Regions from separate parts of the Streptomyces sp. NPDC000880 genome, predicted to be linked through region 1. Evidence: riboswitches for the same ligand, from Rfam matches in the RefSeq annotation. Region 1 holds a riboswitch; each other region holds the start of a gene.
What was found. A riboswitch is a leader RNA that binds a small molecule or an ion and turns the genes downstream of it on or off. The one in region 1 is predicted to bind cyclic di-AMP.
Positions count from the first base shown of each region.

Region 1 (5,457 bases):
TGTGACTCGCGTTCGAATGCCGCTACGTTCACCGTCGTCCCAGCAGTCACGTGAAAGGCAACCGCATGGGTTCCGCGAACGGGCGACACCGCCGACCTCGCCAGGCGCCGGCCATCGTTGTCGCGGCAGGGGTGACGGGATCGGCCATCGCCATCCCCCTTCTCGGCGCCGGTTCGGCCTCCGCCGCTGACGCCTCCATGTGGGACCGAGTGGCGGAGTGCGAGAGCGGCGGCATGTGGAGCGCCGACCTCGGCAACGGGTACTACGGCGGGCTGCAGTTCTCGCAGGAGGTCTGGCAGGACTTCGGCGGTACGGCGTACGCGCCCCGCGCCGACCTCGCCAGCCGCTCGCAGCAGATAGCGGTTGCCGAGAAGGTCCTCGACGCGCAGGGCCCCGCGGCGTGGCCCAGCTGTGCGCCACTCGCCGGGCTGACGAACGACGGCGCCGCGACCGGCGTCAACCCGGGCATCCTGCCGTTGCCCGAGCAGAGTGCCCCCGCCGAGCCGCTCATACCCGTGACGCCCTCGACCGAGCCCACCGCGGCGCCGTCTGCCGAGCCGTCCGCGGACCCGGCCGGGTCGGCCGAGCCCGCCGCGTCGGCGACCGCGGACGCGACGCTGGGCGCCGACAGCGGCAGCGGCAAGCACCGTGGCGAGCCCGCTCCGGAGAACACCGAGCCGGGCAATACAGACAATGTGCGTGAAGTGGGCCGCCATGCCTCGCGAGGTGACGGTTCGGCACGCGACAATGCGGGCAACCCGGATGGGGCGGTCGAAGCGGACGCCGCGCCCGGCGAGTACACCGTCCGGCCGGGCGACAGCCTGTGGGCCATCGCCGACGAGCAGAAGCTCTCCGGCGGCTGGGCCGGGCTCTACGAGGCGAACCAGCAGACCGTCGGTGCCGACCCTGATCTCATCCTTCCCGGCCAGAGCCTCGATCTAGGCCTGAAGTAGGGGTAATCCGCGGGCGGTTCGCGGGCAAGTTCGCAGGGTTATGTCCGAATCTGTGCAAGTGAGACAAGGGTCTCTTTGTCCCAACTGCCGTGACATGCCCGGCGGAACCACTCATTCCGCCCGCCACCTGCGGAAACGAGAGTTATCGGAGTGGCGAGATGGGCGATTTCTCCCCGTTTCTCACCTTTGAACATCGGGGAGAGCTGTGTCTACGGTCTGAACCGCTCGCCACCGCGGGCACCACTGACCATCACGCCGAATCCTGCCGACGGTCAGGGGAGTAGTCATCGCGCAGAGCGCCGAAGGCAGGAGCGGGGGACCCAAGGTAAGCGCCGGCCCCGGCCGTTGAGATCGACGGCTCCCACCGGCTTGGGGTGAAGCCGCGCGCAGGACGCGCGGCCGGGCAACTCGTCTTCTGGTTCCTGGCGGAACTGGGGATTCCCCATCGGCCCGAACCCGACAGCTCACCTCGTAGGCGTCGGTGAGGAGACGTTCCATGCTGTTCTCCAGCAAGGGCAAGCACCGTCGCCCGTCCGTTTTCAATCGGACTACTCGTTTCGCCGCGATCGCCGGCGTCACCGGTGCGGCCGTCGCCGCCCCGCTCATCGGCGCCACCTCGGCGTCCGCCGCGACCGCCTCCGAGTGGGACCAGGTCGCCCAGTGCGAGTCCGGCGGCAACTGGTCCATCAACACCGGCAACGGCTACTACGGCGGCCTGCAGTTCTCGTCCTCCACCTGGGCCGCGTACGGCGGCACGCAGTACGCCGCGAGCGCCGACCAGGCCTCCAAGTCCCAGCAGATAGCGGTCGCCGAGAAGGTCCTGGCCGGCCAGGGCAAGGGCGCGTGGCCGAACTGCGGCGTCAGCCTGTCGGGCGCCGCGTACGACGGCGGCTCCGCCGACTCCGGCACCACGCAGCCGGCGCAGCCGAAGCAGGAGCGCGCCGAGGTTCCCACCACCCGCTCCGAGCGCCCCGCCGCCCCTGCGAAGCCCGCCGCCAAGGCCAAGGGCTTCAAGAAGGGCGACGGCGAGTACAAGGTCAAGGCCGGCGACACCCTCGGCAAGATCGCCGAGACCGAGAAGGTCAAGGGCGGCTGGCAGAAGCTGTTCGACCTGAACAAGGACATCATCGACGACGCGGACGTCATCTACCCGGGCCAGCAGCTCCACCTGAGCTGACCCGGCTCCGCCCGAGCTGACCCCCCGGGCACCGGAGCACCCCGGTCCTGCGCGCTTTCCCCCGTACGCGCCGGGCGGGGGTGCTGCCTTGTCACTGCCTGTTCATGCCCTTTTCCGTCCCAGCGGGCGGGCATCGGCCGGCCGATGCCCCGGAGCCGGTTAGGCTCTTGCCGCAAGGCCGAGGCGACCCTGCACTGCTTGTGTCCCACCGCTTGCGTCACATTTAGCGTCACATCCCAGAAGGAGATGCTCGTGCCGTCCATCGACGTCGTCGTAGCCCGGGAAATCCTGGACTCCCGAGGCAACCCCACGGTCGAGGTCGAGGTTGGCCTCGACGACGGCAGCACGGGTCGTGCTGCTGTTCCGTCCGGCGCCTCCACCGGTGCGTTCGAGGCTCTTGAGCTCCGCGACGGTGACCAGAACCGCTACCAGGGCAAGGGCGTCGAGAAGGCCGTCCTCGCCGTCATCGAGCAGATCGGCCCGGAGCTCGTCGGGTACGACGCCACCGAGCAGCGCCTGATCGACCAGGCGATGTTCGACCTGGACGCCACCCCGGACAAGTCCTCGCTCGGCGCCAACGCCATCCTCGGCGTCTCCCTCGCCGTGGCGCACGCCGCCTCCGAGGCCTCCGACCTGCCGCTCTTCCGCTACCTGGGCGGCCCGAACGCGCACCTGCTGCCCGTTCCGATGATGAACATCCTGAACGGCGGCTCGCACGCCGACTCGAACGTGGACATTCAGGAGTTCATGATCGCTCCGATCGGCGCGGAGTCCTTCTCCGAGGCCCTGCGCTGGGGCACCGAGGTCTACCACACCCTCAAGAAGGTCCTGAAGCAGAAGGGTCTGTCCACCGGCCTGGGCGACGAGGGCGGCTTCGCGCCGAACCTCGACTCCAACCGCGCCGCGCTGGACCTGATCCTCGAGGCCATCAAGGAAGCCGGCTACGCCCCCGGCAAGGACATCGCGCTCGCGCTCGACGTCGCCGCGTCCGAGTTCTACAAGGACGGCGCCTACGAGTTCGAGGGCAAGTCCCGCTCGGCCGCCGAGATGACCGAGTACTACGAGGAGCTCGTCGCCGCGTACCCGCTGGTCTCCATCGAGGACCCGCTGTTCGAGGACGACTGGGCCGGCTGGAAGGTCCTCACCGACAAGCTGGGCACCAAGGTCCAGATCGTCGGCGACGACCTCTTCGTCACCAACCCGGAGCGCCTCGCCCGCGGCATCGAGGACGGCGCCGCGAACGCCCTGCTCGTCAAGGTCAACCAGATCGGTTCGCTGACCGAGACCCTGGACGCCGTCGAGCTCGCCCAGCGCAACGGGTTCAAGTGCATGATGTCGCACCGCTCCGGCGAGACCGAGGACGTCACCATCGCCGACCTGGCCGTCGCCACCAACTGCGGCCAGATCAAGACCGGCGCCCCGGCCCGCTCCGAGCGCGTCGCCAAGTACAACCAGCTGCTGCGCATCGAGGAGATCCTCGACGACGCCGCGGTGTACGCGGGCCGCTCGGCGTTCCCGCGGTTTCGTTCTGCGAACTGATCGGGCACAGCGCTTTGCGAACTGATCGGCACGGCGCTCTGCGAACTGATCGGTACAGCAAGGGCTGACGCTCTCGTTACCTACGTCCCCGGTCGCGGTCCCGTACCGTGTCCGGGGACGTAGGCGCGTAACGGGGAGGCGAGACCATGGCACGCAACGGGGACCAGGACCGGTTCTCCACCTCGACCCGGCTGCGGCTGCTCGGCGAGCAGACCGCCGCTCGCGTCTACCGGTCGCAAAGCCGCCGGCAGGCCCGCCGCTCCCGGCTCACCGGCCGCGCGGCCTTCCTGGCCCTGGTGGTCTGCTCGCTGGCCGTCGCGCTCGCGTATCCGATGCGGCAGTACGTCTCCCAGCGCGCCGACATCGCCGACCAGGAGCGCCGGATGGCGGACGCCGAACAGCAGGTCGAGCGGCTGAGGGACGAGAAGGCTCGGCTCCAGGACGACATGTACATCCGGCGCCTCGCCCGCGAGCACCTGCATCTCGTGCTGCCGGGAGAGACCGGCTACATCATGATCGCACCCGAGGCCGCCGAGAAGCGCCGCACCGAAGAGGGTGGGGCGGCCGACCGCCCCTGGTACTCGAATGTCTGGGACGGCGTCGACAACGCCGACCGCAGCAAGTAGCAGCCACACAGAAGCACCGCTAGAACCAAGGCAGGCATGGAAACGCCCCCTCCCACCACAGCCCCGACCGAGCCGACCGACGCGGACATCGCCGCGTTCAAGAAGCAGCTCGGCCGTCCGCCGCGCGGACTGCGCGCCATCGCGCACCGCTGCCCGTGCGGTCAGCCCGACGTCGTCGAGACCGCGCCGCGGCTCCCCGACGGCACCCCCTTCCCGACGCTGTACTACCTGACCTGCCCGCGGGCCGCCTCGGCGATCGGCACGCTGGAGGCGAACGGCGTGATGAAGGAGATGAACGAGCGCCTCGCGACCGACCCGGAACTGGCCGCAAAGTACCGAGCCGCCCACGAGGACTACATCGCACGCCGCGACGCCATCGAGATGCTGCAGGGCTTCCCGAGCGCGGGCGGCATGCCCGACCGGGTGAAGTGCCTGCATGTCCTGGTCGCCCACTCGCTCGCGGCGGGACCCGGCGTCAATCCGCTGGGCGACGAGGCGATCGCGATGCTGCCCGAGTGGTGGCGCAAGGGCCCGTGCGTCGCGCCGTGTGAAGAAGGGGACGAGAAGTGACCCGGGTCGCCGCCATCGACTGCGGTACGAACTCCATCCGGCTGCTCGTCGCCGACGCGGACCCGGCCGCCGGTGAGCTGGTCGACCTCGACCGGCGGATGACGATTGTCCGGCTCGGCCAGGGCGTGGACCGGACCGGGCGGCTCGCACCCGAGGCGCTGGAGCGGACCTTCGCGGCGTGCCGCGAGTACGCCGCCGTGATCAAGAAGCACGGCGCGGAGAAGATCCGCTTCGTGGCCACCTCCGCCTCGCGCGACGCGTCCAACCGGGACGACTTTGTTCGCGGAGTGATCGACATCGTGGGCGTCGAACCCGAGGTGATCACCGGGGACCAGGAGGCGGAGTTCTCCTTCACCGGCGCCACGCGGGAGCTGCCGGGCCATGAGGAGCGTCTGGTGGTGGACATCGGCGGCGGCTCGACCGAGTTCGTCGTCGGCCATGAGGAGGTCGAGGCCGCGCGGTCCGTGGACATCGGCTGCGTACGGCTGACCGAACGGCACATCCGGCACGATCCGCCGACGCCCGACGAGGTCGCCGCGATGCGCGCCGACATCGAGGCCGCGCTCGATCTCGCCGAGGAGACCGTCCCGAT
Region 1 is NZ_JBSFMS010000017.1:14,607-20,063, forward strand. Features, by position in the region: gene ACWDO5_RS08355 (transglycosylase family protein) at 66-953, shown strand; cyclic di-AMP (ydaO/yuaA leader) riboswitch at 1,241-1,446, shown strand; gene ACWDO5_RS08360 (transglycosylase family protein) at 1,450-2,130, shown strand; gene eno (phosphopyruvate hydratase) at 2,383-3,669, shown strand; gene ACWDO5_RS08370 (FtsB family cell division protein) at 3,816-4,295, shown strand; gene ACWDO5_RS08375 (DUF501 domain-containing protein) at 4,332-4,865, shown strand; gene ACWDO5_RS08380 (Ppx/GppA phosphatase family protein) at 4,862-5,457, shown strand, end outside.

Region 2 (5,457 bases), on a different contig from region 1:
CCCAGGTGCGGCTGACGGGGCTCGGTGACGAGGAGTGCCTGTGGGAGCCGGTGGCCGGTTGCTGGTCGATCCGGCGCCGGGGCGAGGCGGCGACGCCCCGGGCGTACGGGCCGGGCGAGTGGGTGCTCGACAAGGGCGCCCCGGACATCCCGGCGAACGAGTACGCCGAGATCTCCCGGCAGGCTGCCGGCGGCATGACGGTCGCCAAGATCGCCGATGACTGGAGCGTGAGCGTCGAGCGGGTCGAACAGATCCTCGCCCACACCGGTGCGCCGGAGCCCGACGAAGTGCCGGTCACCACCATCGCGTGGCGGCTGGGGCACCTGCACTCCTGCTTCGCGGGCCAATGGGAGTGGACCTTCGGTGAACGGCGGCAGGAGCCGAAGCTGCTGGTCGACTTCACCCCCTCCGCCGCCTTGGCACTCGAACGGTTCTGGGCGCTGATCGACCGCTGGCGCGACAGCGTCGCCGCCATCACCGACGAGCAGCTCGACACGGTCGGCTTCTCGCAGTACCCGTACGGCTCCGATCCCGACGACCCATTCATCGCCGTGCTGGCGGGGGCCAACCTCGAATTCATCCATCACATGGCCGAGATCGCGTTGCTCCGCGACCTGTGGCGGGCCCGCTTCACCACTCCCGGGTAGGCCCGGGCGCGCGGCGAGGGTGTTCCATGGCGTTTCCGATCCACACGCCAGTGAGCGGTTGGTGGAGCTGGACACGTCGATGCCGGACGGGTAGACAAGCACACGAGTTTCGACATGCCATAGGCGCGCCACGCGCCGTAGCGGCGCTCGCTCTGCAGATTTTCGAAGTCGAGGCGGGCGCTGCTCTGCGCCATGCTGGTGACGGTGACGACGCGGCTCCCCGGCTGGTCGAGGAGTCTGGGCAGCAGCAGCGCGGTGAGTGCGTAGTGCCCGAGGTGGTTGGTGCCGAACTGCGACTCGAAGCCCTGCGCCGTGGTGCGGCGGTGGGGTGGCGCGATCAGCCCGGCATTGTTGATCAGCAGATCCAGCCAGGGTCGGGGGTGAGCCGCACTGCTTCGCGTACGGAGTCCAGGTCGGCCAGATCCAGCGGCAGCAGCCCGGCCCGCGCGCCCGGCACCTCGGCGCGCAGCCGGTGCATCGCGGCCGCGCCGCGGTCGTGGTCGCGGGTGCCGAGCAGCACCCGCGCCCCGGCGCCGGCGAGGCCCGCGGCGACCGCGAAGCCGATGCCGCGGTTGGCACCGGTGACCAGGGCCGTACGGCCCGTCAGCCGGGGCAGGTCCCTCGCACCCCACCCCGCCGCCATCACAGGGGCAGCAGGTTCGGGCGCTTGGCCTCGACATGGTCGCCGGAGCTCTCGCCGCGCAGCCGTCGGCCGATCCACGGCACCAGGTGCTCACGCGCCCAGTGGATGTCGTCACGGCGCACGTCGAGCGGGCCGCGCCGCGGCTGGGGCGGCCACAGCTGGTCGGGGTCGGCGGGCACATCGATTCCGAGTACCTGGGCGGCGCGCAGCGCAACCCGGGTGTGTCCCTCGGGCGACAGATGCAACCGGTCGGCGTCCCAGGCGCGCCTGTCCTGAACGGACTTGAGCGACCAGAGGTCGAGGACGGGGCAGTCGTAGCGGTCGGCGATGGACCGTACATGCGCGGTGTACGTGGCGATCTTGCCGCGCAGATGGCGCAGCACCGGCACCCCGCGCGTGTCGAATCCGGTGGTGACCATGACCGTGCCGACCGCACTCGTGAGGTCGGCGACGGCGCGCTCGAAGCGCTCGGCCACGTCGTCGGGGTCGGTGCCCGGCCGGATGATGTCGTTGCCGCCGGCGCAGAACGTCACCAGATCCGGGGCGAGTTCCTTCGCCCTCGGCACCTGCTCCTCGACGATCTGGTCGAGGAGACGGCCGCGCACGGCGAGATTGGCGTACCTGAAGGTGTGCTCCGGGGTCCGGTCGTCGAGCAGGACCGCGAACCGGTCAGCCCATCGACGTACATCCCGTTCGGACCCGGGTCTCCCACGCCCTCGGTGAAGCTGTCACCGATCGCCGCGTACGACCCGAATGCGCCATTTTTCCCTGTTCTCGAATCGTCTGCCACGAGACCACATCTTTCCCTTACGGATGTGACCTACGCGACCGCAAGGAGGGGTTGACGAGGGGTGATCTTTGCCACCGGCCAAGTTTCGTCCAACCCGGAATACGCCGACTCCCCCCGCGCCGCCGGGTGGCGGTGCGAGGGGAGAGCGGTGTGCTGTCTGCGCCTCGGCTGGATCAGGCGGACCGGACGCGGATCAGATGGAGACGCCGTACTGGCGCAGGTAGGCCAGCGGGTCGATGTCCGAGCCGTAGCTCGGGCCGGTACGGATCTCGAAGTGCAGGTGCGGGCCGCTGGAGTTGCCGGTGGAGCCGGAGAGGCCGAGCTGCTGGCCGCCGCTCACGCTCTGGCCGGCGGAGACGGAGAGCGAGGAGAGGTGGGCGTACTGCGAGTAGTTGCCGTCGCTGTGCTGGATCACAACCTCGTTGCCGTACGCACCGGCCCAGCCGGCGGAGACGACGGTGCCCGCGCCGACGGCCTTGACGGTGGTACCGGAGGATGCCGCGAAGTCGACGCCGGTGTGGTAGCCGCTGGACCACATGGCGCCGGTCATGCGGTAGGGGGTGGTGACGGTCGCGCCGTCGACGGGGGCTGTGAAGCCGGAGCCGCTGGTCTGCGGGGCGCTCGCGGAGTCACCGGAGGACTGCGCGGAGGGGTCCGAGCCGGAGTCGGAGGAGGCCTTGGCCTTCGACGCGGCCTTCGGTGCGGCCTTGGACTCGGCCCCGGCCTGGCTCTCCTCGCGGGGCTGCGCCTTCTCCGGAGCCTTCGCCTTCGACGTCGCACCGAGGGTCAGCTTGAGGCCCGGGCGGATCAGCGACGGGTTGTCGCCGATCTGCTCACGGTTGTCCTCGTACAGCTTCTTCCAGCCGCCGGACACATCGTGCTCCTTGGCGATCTTGGCCAGGTAGTCGCCGGCGACGACGGAGTACGTGGTGGGGGCGGCGGCCGGCTTGGCGGCCGCCGGGGTCGCGGCGGCGGTCACTGCCGCAGCCGCCACGGCGGGAGCGGTCTTGCCCGCCGCGTGGGCGCCGGTGGCGCCCATCAGTGGAAGCACGATGACGGCGCCACCCGTGCCGGCGGCGACGAAGCCGCGCGTGATCGGGCTGGTCCTTGGACGGCGGTGCTTACCCTTTGCGGGCATGGCGCATTCCTCTCCGGCGCCTACGAGGTGAGCTGTCGGGTTCGGGCTGGAGATGCCCGGCCGCGCGGTGCGCGACTTAACCCCGAGCCGTCCGGAACTCCGGAATGGCGTACTACCTGGGTCCCCCGCTCCTGCCACGCGTTGGTGGGTTTCGAATTCCGGTCGGCGGCAGGATTAGGCGGTCCGTCCGGATTGACGGGAACGTAAGCGAGACGGACGGGCGGGTACAAGCCATCACTTTCCCGGGTCAATGATCCATGCGATATCGCCACAGAATTCCGGTTACGCTCCGTGAATAATGGATCCCAACGGGATCCCAACTGTCCTTCCGTCAAAGGAATTCGACTCCGCCGCACCACCACGGAACGTCACGGATATGATCCTGCTCACGGGTCGGGTCCCATCTCCCTTACATACGGGGCACGTTATGCCGAACCGGCCAATTCGGACAGAAGTGTCATTTAATGATGATCAGCCGATCGAGCCCACTTACCCCGAATTCCTGTCAACACCACAGGAATTCCACCGTGACCCACCGCCTTTGCTCGACGACTGCCTCTCGGCCTCAACCGCAAAACTGGACAAAATGGTGCCGCGTCCGCGACGGGCCGCTCTTCCGGAACGAGGGGGTGGAGCCGACCGCGGAGGCATCCGGGGCGACGTGGCGAAGGCCGCCGCGATCGCGCCGGCGCAGGCCCCCGCGGCGCGCGGGATGGGTGCGGGATGAAGATCCTGAATACGGTGTCGCCGAAGGCGAATGCGGCCGGGGATTTCTCCGCGTACATCCCGATCATGGATGTCGACCTTCTCGATGTCACCCCTCGTAGAGCCCCCTGATCTCCTTTGGCCCATTCCGAATTGCCCGTCGTCCACTCGAAATTCGCGGCAGGCTTGAGCCGGAGGAGTCGCCGGAATCCGTTGCAGCGGGGTACGGGGGTATGCCGCGCCCCGACGAGCCGTCTGCGCCGTATCCGCTCGTTGCTCCTGAAGCCCTCGCCCGGCCATGGAAGTTCGCGTTCATGGCCGGGTCGATTCGGAGTCGATTCGGAGTCGGATCAGCGGCGACGCAGCCGGATCACGGTGGCGTCCATGTCGCCCTTGAGTCCGGTGTCCAGTCCGTGGTGCAGGAGTACGGCCCCCCGGTGTACGGCGCCGGTGTCCAGGCACTCGTAGGAGGCTGCCGGGTCGAAGCCGCGCAGCCTGAGCCTGGGCGGCTGCTCGCCGTAGTGCTGCGCCTGCAGCCAGGCGAGGACAACGCTCTCGTCGCCGCGTATGTACTGCACGGCGCTGAGCCCGCCCTCGGGCGCCCGCAGCCGGTGCAGCTCGCCGTGCTGCACCAGCGGCCTGATCTTCTTGTAGAGGTCCACCCAGCCGCGTGCCTCGGCGAGCTCCTCATCGGTCCACTCGGTGAGGTCGCCGCCGACGCCGAGAACACCGGCCATCGCGCTGACGAAGCGGAAACGGAGCGTGCTGACGCGGCCGTTGAGCTGGACATTGGGGCTGTCGGTGACCCAGGCCGCCATGACCCGTGCCGGGTGCAACTGGGTGAAGCCCTGCTGGATGGCGAGCCGGTCCAGCGGATCGGTGTTGTCGGAGGTCCACACCTGGTCGGTACGGGAGAGGATTCCGAGGTCGATCCGGCCGCCGCCGCCCGAGCAGGACTCGAAGGCGACGGACGGATGCGCCGCGCGCAGCCGGTCGAAGAGTGCATACAGCGCGTGCACATGCTCGACCCAGAGCTTCTGCGGGTACTTCTCGCCGGGCCAGCCCGCGTCCGTGAAGCAGCGGTTGAAGTCCCATTTCACGTAGTCGATGGGCGCGCTGCTGAGGAGCGTGTCCAGCTGCTCCCAGAGATAGGCCTGTACGTCCTCGCGCGCGAGGTTCAGCACGAGCTGGTTGCGGAATTCGGTCCTGGCGCGGCCCGGGTGGTACTGCACCCAGTCGGGGTGCGCGCGGTAGAGGTCGCTGTCGGCATTGACCATCTCCGGCTCGACCCAGATGCCGAACTGCATCCCCAGCTCGTGCACTTCGTCGGCAAGCGGCCCCAGCCCCTGCGGGAAGCGCTCGGCGTTGGGCGTCCAGTCGCCGAGCCCGGCGCGGTCGCTGGTGCGCTGCCCGAACCAGGCGTCGTCCACCACGAACAGTTCGACGCCCATGGCCGCGGCCCGCTGGGCGAGCGCCCGCTGCTGCTCCTCGGAGATGTCGAAACCGGTGGCTTCCCAGGAGTTGTAGAGGACGG
Region 2 is NZ_JBSFMS010000114.1:15,418-20,874, forward strand. Features, by position in the region: gene ACWDO5_RS28150 (DinB family protein) at 1-647, shown strand, start outside; gene ACWDO5_RS28155 (SDR family NAD(P)-dependent oxidoreductase) at 584-1,015, opposite strand; gene ACWDO5_RS28160 (SDR family NAD(P)-dependent oxidoreductase) at 1,003-1,290, opposite strand; partial or broken gene ACWDO5_RS28165 (SGNH/GDSL hydrolase family protein) at 1,290-2,080, opposite strand; gene ACWDO5_RS28170 (M23 family metallopeptidase) at 2,274-3,218, opposite strand; cyclic di-AMP (ydaO/yuaA leader) riboswitch at 3,221-3,375, opposite strand; gene ACWDO5_RS28175 (alpha-galactosidase) at 4,274-5,457, opposite strand, start outside.
Region 2: another riboswitch for cyclic di-AMP. It lies ahead of ACWDO5_RS28170 (M23 family metallopeptidase); the one in region 1 lies ahead of ACWDO5_RS08360 (transglycosylase family protein).

Region 3 (5,457 bases), on a different contig from region 1:
ATCATCCTCCTGCGGGAGATGCTCCCGCCCCGCTCGCTCGACGGGCTGCGCGTCTTCTTCCCCGACCCCTGGCCCAAGAAGCGGCACCACAAGCGGCGGCTGATCCAGCCCGAGTTCCTCTCCCTCGCCGCCACCTGCATGAAGCCCGGCGCGATCCTGCACTGCGCGACCGACTGGGAGCCGTACGCCGAGCAGATGCTCGAGGTGATCTCCGCGTACCCGGACTTCGAGAACACCCAGGAGGACGGCGGCTACGCCCCGCGCCCCGCCTTCCGCCCGCTCACCCGGTTCGAAGGACAGGGCCTGGACAAGGGCCACAAGGTGCACGACCTGCTGTTCCGCCGCGCGTTGGGACCCGCGTAACCCTGAGTAGCACCCCGGACACCATCGCCAGTTGTCAGTGTCCCTCGTTAGGGTCAATGGGTGTCCGAGTCGCCCCCGCAGGACCCCGCACCGCATCCGGCGGTCCCGGCGTTCGAGGAGCAGCACCTCGCCGAGCTGCTCACCGCCGTACCGGAGCGTGCCCGCTGGCGCTACAAACCGCGCCGCGCCTCCCGGCTCTGGCACAGCAGAGCGGTACGGGCGGGGGCGCTGATCACCCTCCTCGCCCTCTCCGGCCTCGTCATCCTCGCGCTCGTACGCGAACAGACCGGCACCCACGGCTTCCTGGTCGGTCTCGGCCTCGCGACCCTTCCCGTCCCGCTCCTCACCGCGGCCTTCCGCTGGCTGGACCGGGTCGAGCCGGGCCCCTGGCGGAATCTGCTGTTCGCGTTCGCCTGGGGCGCGTTCGCCGCCGCCCTCGTCGCGATCATCGCGAACTCCTTCGCGACCCGCTGGATAGCCACCGCCACCGCCGACCCGGCGAGCGCGGACACGCTCGGCGCGACGGTGATAGCCCCGATCGTCGAGGAGAGCGCGAAGGCCACGGCGATCCTGCTGATCTTCATCTTCCGCAGACGGGACTTCACCGGGATCGTCGACGGCGTGGTCGTGGCCGGCTTCACCGCGACCGGCTTCGCCTTCACCGAGAACATCCTCTACCTGGGCACCGCCTTCGGCGAGGACCAGGAGATAGGCACATCGGGGTTCGCCTCGGTGACCGCGGCGACCTTCTTCGTACGCGTCGTCATGGCGCCGTTCGCGCACCCGCTCTTCACCGTGCTGACCGGCATCGGCTTCGGGATCGCCGCGCGCGCCGCCCAGCGCCAGCGCATCCGCCGGATCGTGCTGCCGCTGCTCGGCCTCGCCCTCGCCATGGGCATGCACGCCCTGTGGAACGGCTCGTCGTCGCTCTTCGGCCCGTGGGGCTTCTACGCCGTGTACGGAGCGTTCATGGTCCCCGCCTTCGGGCTGCTGACCTGGCTGACGATCTGGACCCGTCAGCGCGAACTGCGCACGATATCCGCCGAGCTGCCCGCGTACGCCGCGGCCGGCTGGCTGACCGCCGCCGAGCCGCCGGCGCTCTCCTCGATGCGGGCGCGCACGATGGCCCGCGAGGTCGCCCGCCGCGCGCACGGACCGGCCGCCGCGCACGCCGTGTCGGAGTACCAGCGGTTCGCGACGTCCCTGGCCTTTCTGCGCCACCGGGCCCACCGCGACGCGGCGGGCCCGGACTTCGCGGAGCGCGAGCAGGAGCTGCTGCACCACCTGTGGCAGCGCAAGGACGTCGCCGGTCCCGCGCTGACGTACGCGGCACGGGCGACGGGCCGGGTACGGACACCGCCGCCGCACCGCGACTACGGCGGCTACAACCCGTACCGCGGCTAGGCCCTGTCCGCCCGGACAGGGCCTAGCCTTCACCGGGCCTCCGACGGACCCGATGTCCTCAATGGCCCCCAGACCTCGTCCGGGGGAACCTCACGCGCTCGAAGTGGCCGACGCCGCGGTCAGCTCGGCCAGCTCGTCGGCCGTCAGCTCCAGCTCGGCGACCGCGGTCAGCGCGGGCAGCTGCTCGACCGTGCGGGCCGAGGCGATCGGCGCGACGACGGTCGGCTGCGCGGCCAGCCAGGCGAGCGCGACGGTCGCGACCTGCGCGCCACGTGCCTTGGCGACCTTGTCGAGCGCAGCGAGGACCGTCAGGCCCGGCCCGTTCTCCAGGTGCTCGCCGGCGCCCGCGGCCCGTGCGCTGTCCACCGTCACACCCGGCCGGTACTTACCAGTGAGGAAACCGGACGCGAGCGCGGAGTAAGGGACGGCAGCGAGCCCGGCACGGGCGACGGTGTCTTGTAGATCGCCCTCGTACGTATCGCGGGAGATGAGGTTGTACTCCGGCTGCAGGGCGACATAACGGGCAAGCCCCTCGCGCTCCGAGAAGTCCAAAGACGCCTGGAGCCGCTCTGCGCTGATGTTGGACGCGGCGATGGCACGGACCTTGCCGTCCTGCACCAGCTGGTCGAGGGCGGTGATGATCTCCTCGACGGGGACGCTCAGGTCGTCGTAGTGCGTGTAGTACAGGTCGATGTAGTCGGTACGCAGCCGCTTCAGGGATTCCTCAGCCGCGGCCTTGACAATGTTGGCGGACAGTCCCTGGTACTGGGGGTGCGCGCCGACCTTGCTCGCGACGACGACGTCGGAGCGGTTGCCGCGCGCGGCGAGCCAGTTGCCGATGACGGTCTCGGACTCGCCGCCCTCGTTGCCCGGTGCCCAGTAGGCGTACATGTCGGCAGTGTCGACGAAGTTGCCGCCGGCGGCGGTGTACGCGTCGAGCACGGCGAAGGACTGCGCCTGGTCGGCGGTCCAGCCGAAGACATTGCCCCCGAGGGCGAGCGGGGAAACAGCGATGTCGGACGAGCCGAGAGTTCGGAGAGTAGTCATGGTTTGATCAACGGCCGTGGTGGTACGCGCTATTCCGTTCTACGCGCTGTACCGGCAGCCCTGGCCTCGGGGGGTGTGCGCCAGGGCTGCCGGGGACTGTGGCGCACGATCAGATGCTGAGGCCCTTGCCGCGCAGCCACGCCATGGGGTCGAGCCCCGACCCACCCGGCGTGTGGACCTCCAGGTGCAGGTGCGGGCCCGTCACGTTGCCCGTCGCGCCGACGCGGCCGATCGTCTCGCCCGTCGTCACCTGCTGGCCCGCGCTCGCGGTCATCGAGGACAGATGGCAGTACCAGACCTCGGTACCGTCGGCGAGCTCGAGGACGATGCGGTAGCCGTAAGAGCCGGACCAGCCCGCCGACTTGACGGTGCCGCCGTGGACCGCCTTGGCCGGCGTGCCCGTCGGGGCGGCGAAGTCCAGGCCGGTGTGGTGGCCCGAGGACCACATGGAGCCGGACTCGCCGTACGTGGAGGTGATCGTGTACGAGGACGTGGGCAGGGCGAAGCTCTTCGCGAGCTTGGCCAGCCGTGCCGCCTCCGCCTTCGCCGCCGCCGCCTCCTCGGCCTTGCGCTTCTCGGCCTCGGCCTTGGCCTCCGCCGCGGTCTGCTGCTTCGCGGCCTCCGCCGCCGCCTTCTCGGCCGCGAGCTTCTCCGCGGCCGCCTTCGCCTCGGCGTCCGCCTCCGACTGCTGCTGCTCGGCCTGCTGGAGAATGCGGGCGCGCAGCGCCTCACCGGCGCCGGACGCGCTGTCCGTTCCGGCCCCGGTGCCGGGGTCCGCGGCGAGGGTCATCGCCGTGAGCGGGGCCGCGTTCACGTTCCCCGCGTCGGCGTCCGACGCGCCGTCGGACATCAGGGAGCCCACGCCCGGCAGGGACTGGGCATCAGGCAGGTTGTCCGCGATCGAATCGGGGAGGGATATGGAGACCGGCGGCTTGTCCTGCGCGGTGGCCATGCCGCCCGCGCCCACCGCGGCGATCACGCCGACGCCGAGCACCGTGGAGCTACGGGCGAGCCCGCCTCGCTGCTTCATGACACGGTGCCGGCCGCGCACCGGATGGACGGAATCCTCGGTGGGGTTCCATTCCTCCCATGCCCGCTCCGCCGGTTCGTCGCCGAAAAACTCAGTTTCCAGGGTTCCGAAGGGTGCTTCGGGGGCAGGCTTGTTGGACGCCACGGAGGCGTGCTCCTTCCTTCCTTCTCGCCTACCGGGTTAGCTGACGGGTTCGGAGCAGGAAGGTCTCCTACGGGCGCCTCGACCGCGGAAAGAGCGGCAAAGGTGCCCGATTCACCCCAATTGGTGGTTCCCCGGTTCCCTTGCGGGATTCGGCGCGTGCGCACGGTGCCGTCTCTTGCGACGACTGGGACGACCGCGCTGCGTTATCGAACGTTAATAGACTCCAGGGTCGTATTCCAAGCTGTTCCGACTGATCGTTAACGACTTCGGCGGGGACTTACCAGGACACAAGCGGCCGGAGTCGGGCGACTTGATCGGCACTCAGATCGGGGCCCCCACCTGACAGTGCATCAAATGTTATGCGGAGGGGTGCGCTTCGACTACGCACAGTGTCGGCCCTGCGTCGGCCCCGTGGCCGCGCGATGGCCATCACCTGCTCCGACGGTCAGAGCCTCCCAGAGCTCTGACCACCGGCACGATCCTGCGGCGGTCCGGCTGTCCCTCGGTGGGACGGCTGACCGCCAGCAGCGCCATGTCGTCCGTGGCTGCGCCGCCCGTATGCCGTCGTACGTCGTCGACGAGCGCGTCCAGCAGCTCCTCGGGCCCGGGAAAGAGCCGGCCCGCGAGCCGCTCGCCGAGGTCGTAGAAGACGCCGCCCGCGTCGCGCGCCTCGGACAGGCCGTCCGTATAGAGGAGCAGCGTGGCCCCGGGGGGGAGCGGATGCGCCTCCGACCGGTCCGGCCACGCGCCCAGTTCGCCCATTCCCAGGGGCAACGCGGGCCAGGTCGGCTCCAGGATGTCCAGGTCCCCGTCGGCGTACAGCACCAGCGGCTCCGGATGGCCCCGGTTCACCACCCGCACCACGGCGTCGCCGCGCGGGATCTCGGCGAGCACGGCGGTGGTGAACCCCTCGACGGCGTCCAGTTCGTCCCGCCGCGTGCCCTCGCGGGTCAGCGCCCGCTCAAGACGCGAGGCGACCCCTTCGAGCGAACTCTCCTGCTCGGCCGCCTCCCGGAAGGCCCCGAGGACCACGGCCACCGCTTCGACCGCCCCCAGCCCCTTGCCCCGTACGTCCCCAACCACCAGCCTGACCCCGAAGGGCGTGTCCTGTACGGCGAAGAGGTCGCCGCCGATAAAGGCGTCCGCCTGCGCCGCCTCGTACCGCGCGGCGATGCGCAGCCCGCCGATCCGCGCGGCGGGGGCGGGCAGCACGGCGCGCTGGGCGGCCTCGGCGATCACCCGGGCGGAGGCGAGGCGCTCACGGCCGATCCGTACGAGGCGGTTGATGAGCAGCGCGAGCCCGGCGACGGTGAGCACGGTGAACAGCTCGGTGAACGACGTGACCTCGGACACGGTCTCGTTGTAGTAGCGCAGACCGAGCACCGCCAGGCTCGCCGCGATGCCGGTCAGCAGAGTGGGGATCCAGGAAAAGAAGGGCGCGGCGATCAGCGGGGCGGCCGCGAAGAACG
Region 3 is NZ_JBSFMS010000123.1:15,224-20,680, forward strand. Features, by position in the region: gene trmB (tRNA (guanosine(46)-N7)-methyltransferase TrmB) at 1-363, shown strand, start outside; gene ACWDO5_RS29080 (PrsW family intramembrane metalloprotease) at 424-1,767, shown strand; gene ACWDO5_RS29085 (aldo/keto reductase) at 1,858-2,814, opposite strand; gene ACWDO5_RS29090 (M23 family metallopeptidase) at 2,924-3,988, opposite strand; cyclic di-AMP (ydaO/yuaA leader) riboswitch at 3,999-4,153, opposite strand; gene ACWDO5_RS29095 (PP2C family protein-serine/threonine phosphatase) at 4,418-5,457, opposite strand, start outside.
Region 3: another riboswitch for cyclic di-AMP. It lies ahead of ACWDO5_RS29090 (M23 family metallopeptidase); the one in region 1 lies ahead of ACWDO5_RS08360 (transglycosylase family protein).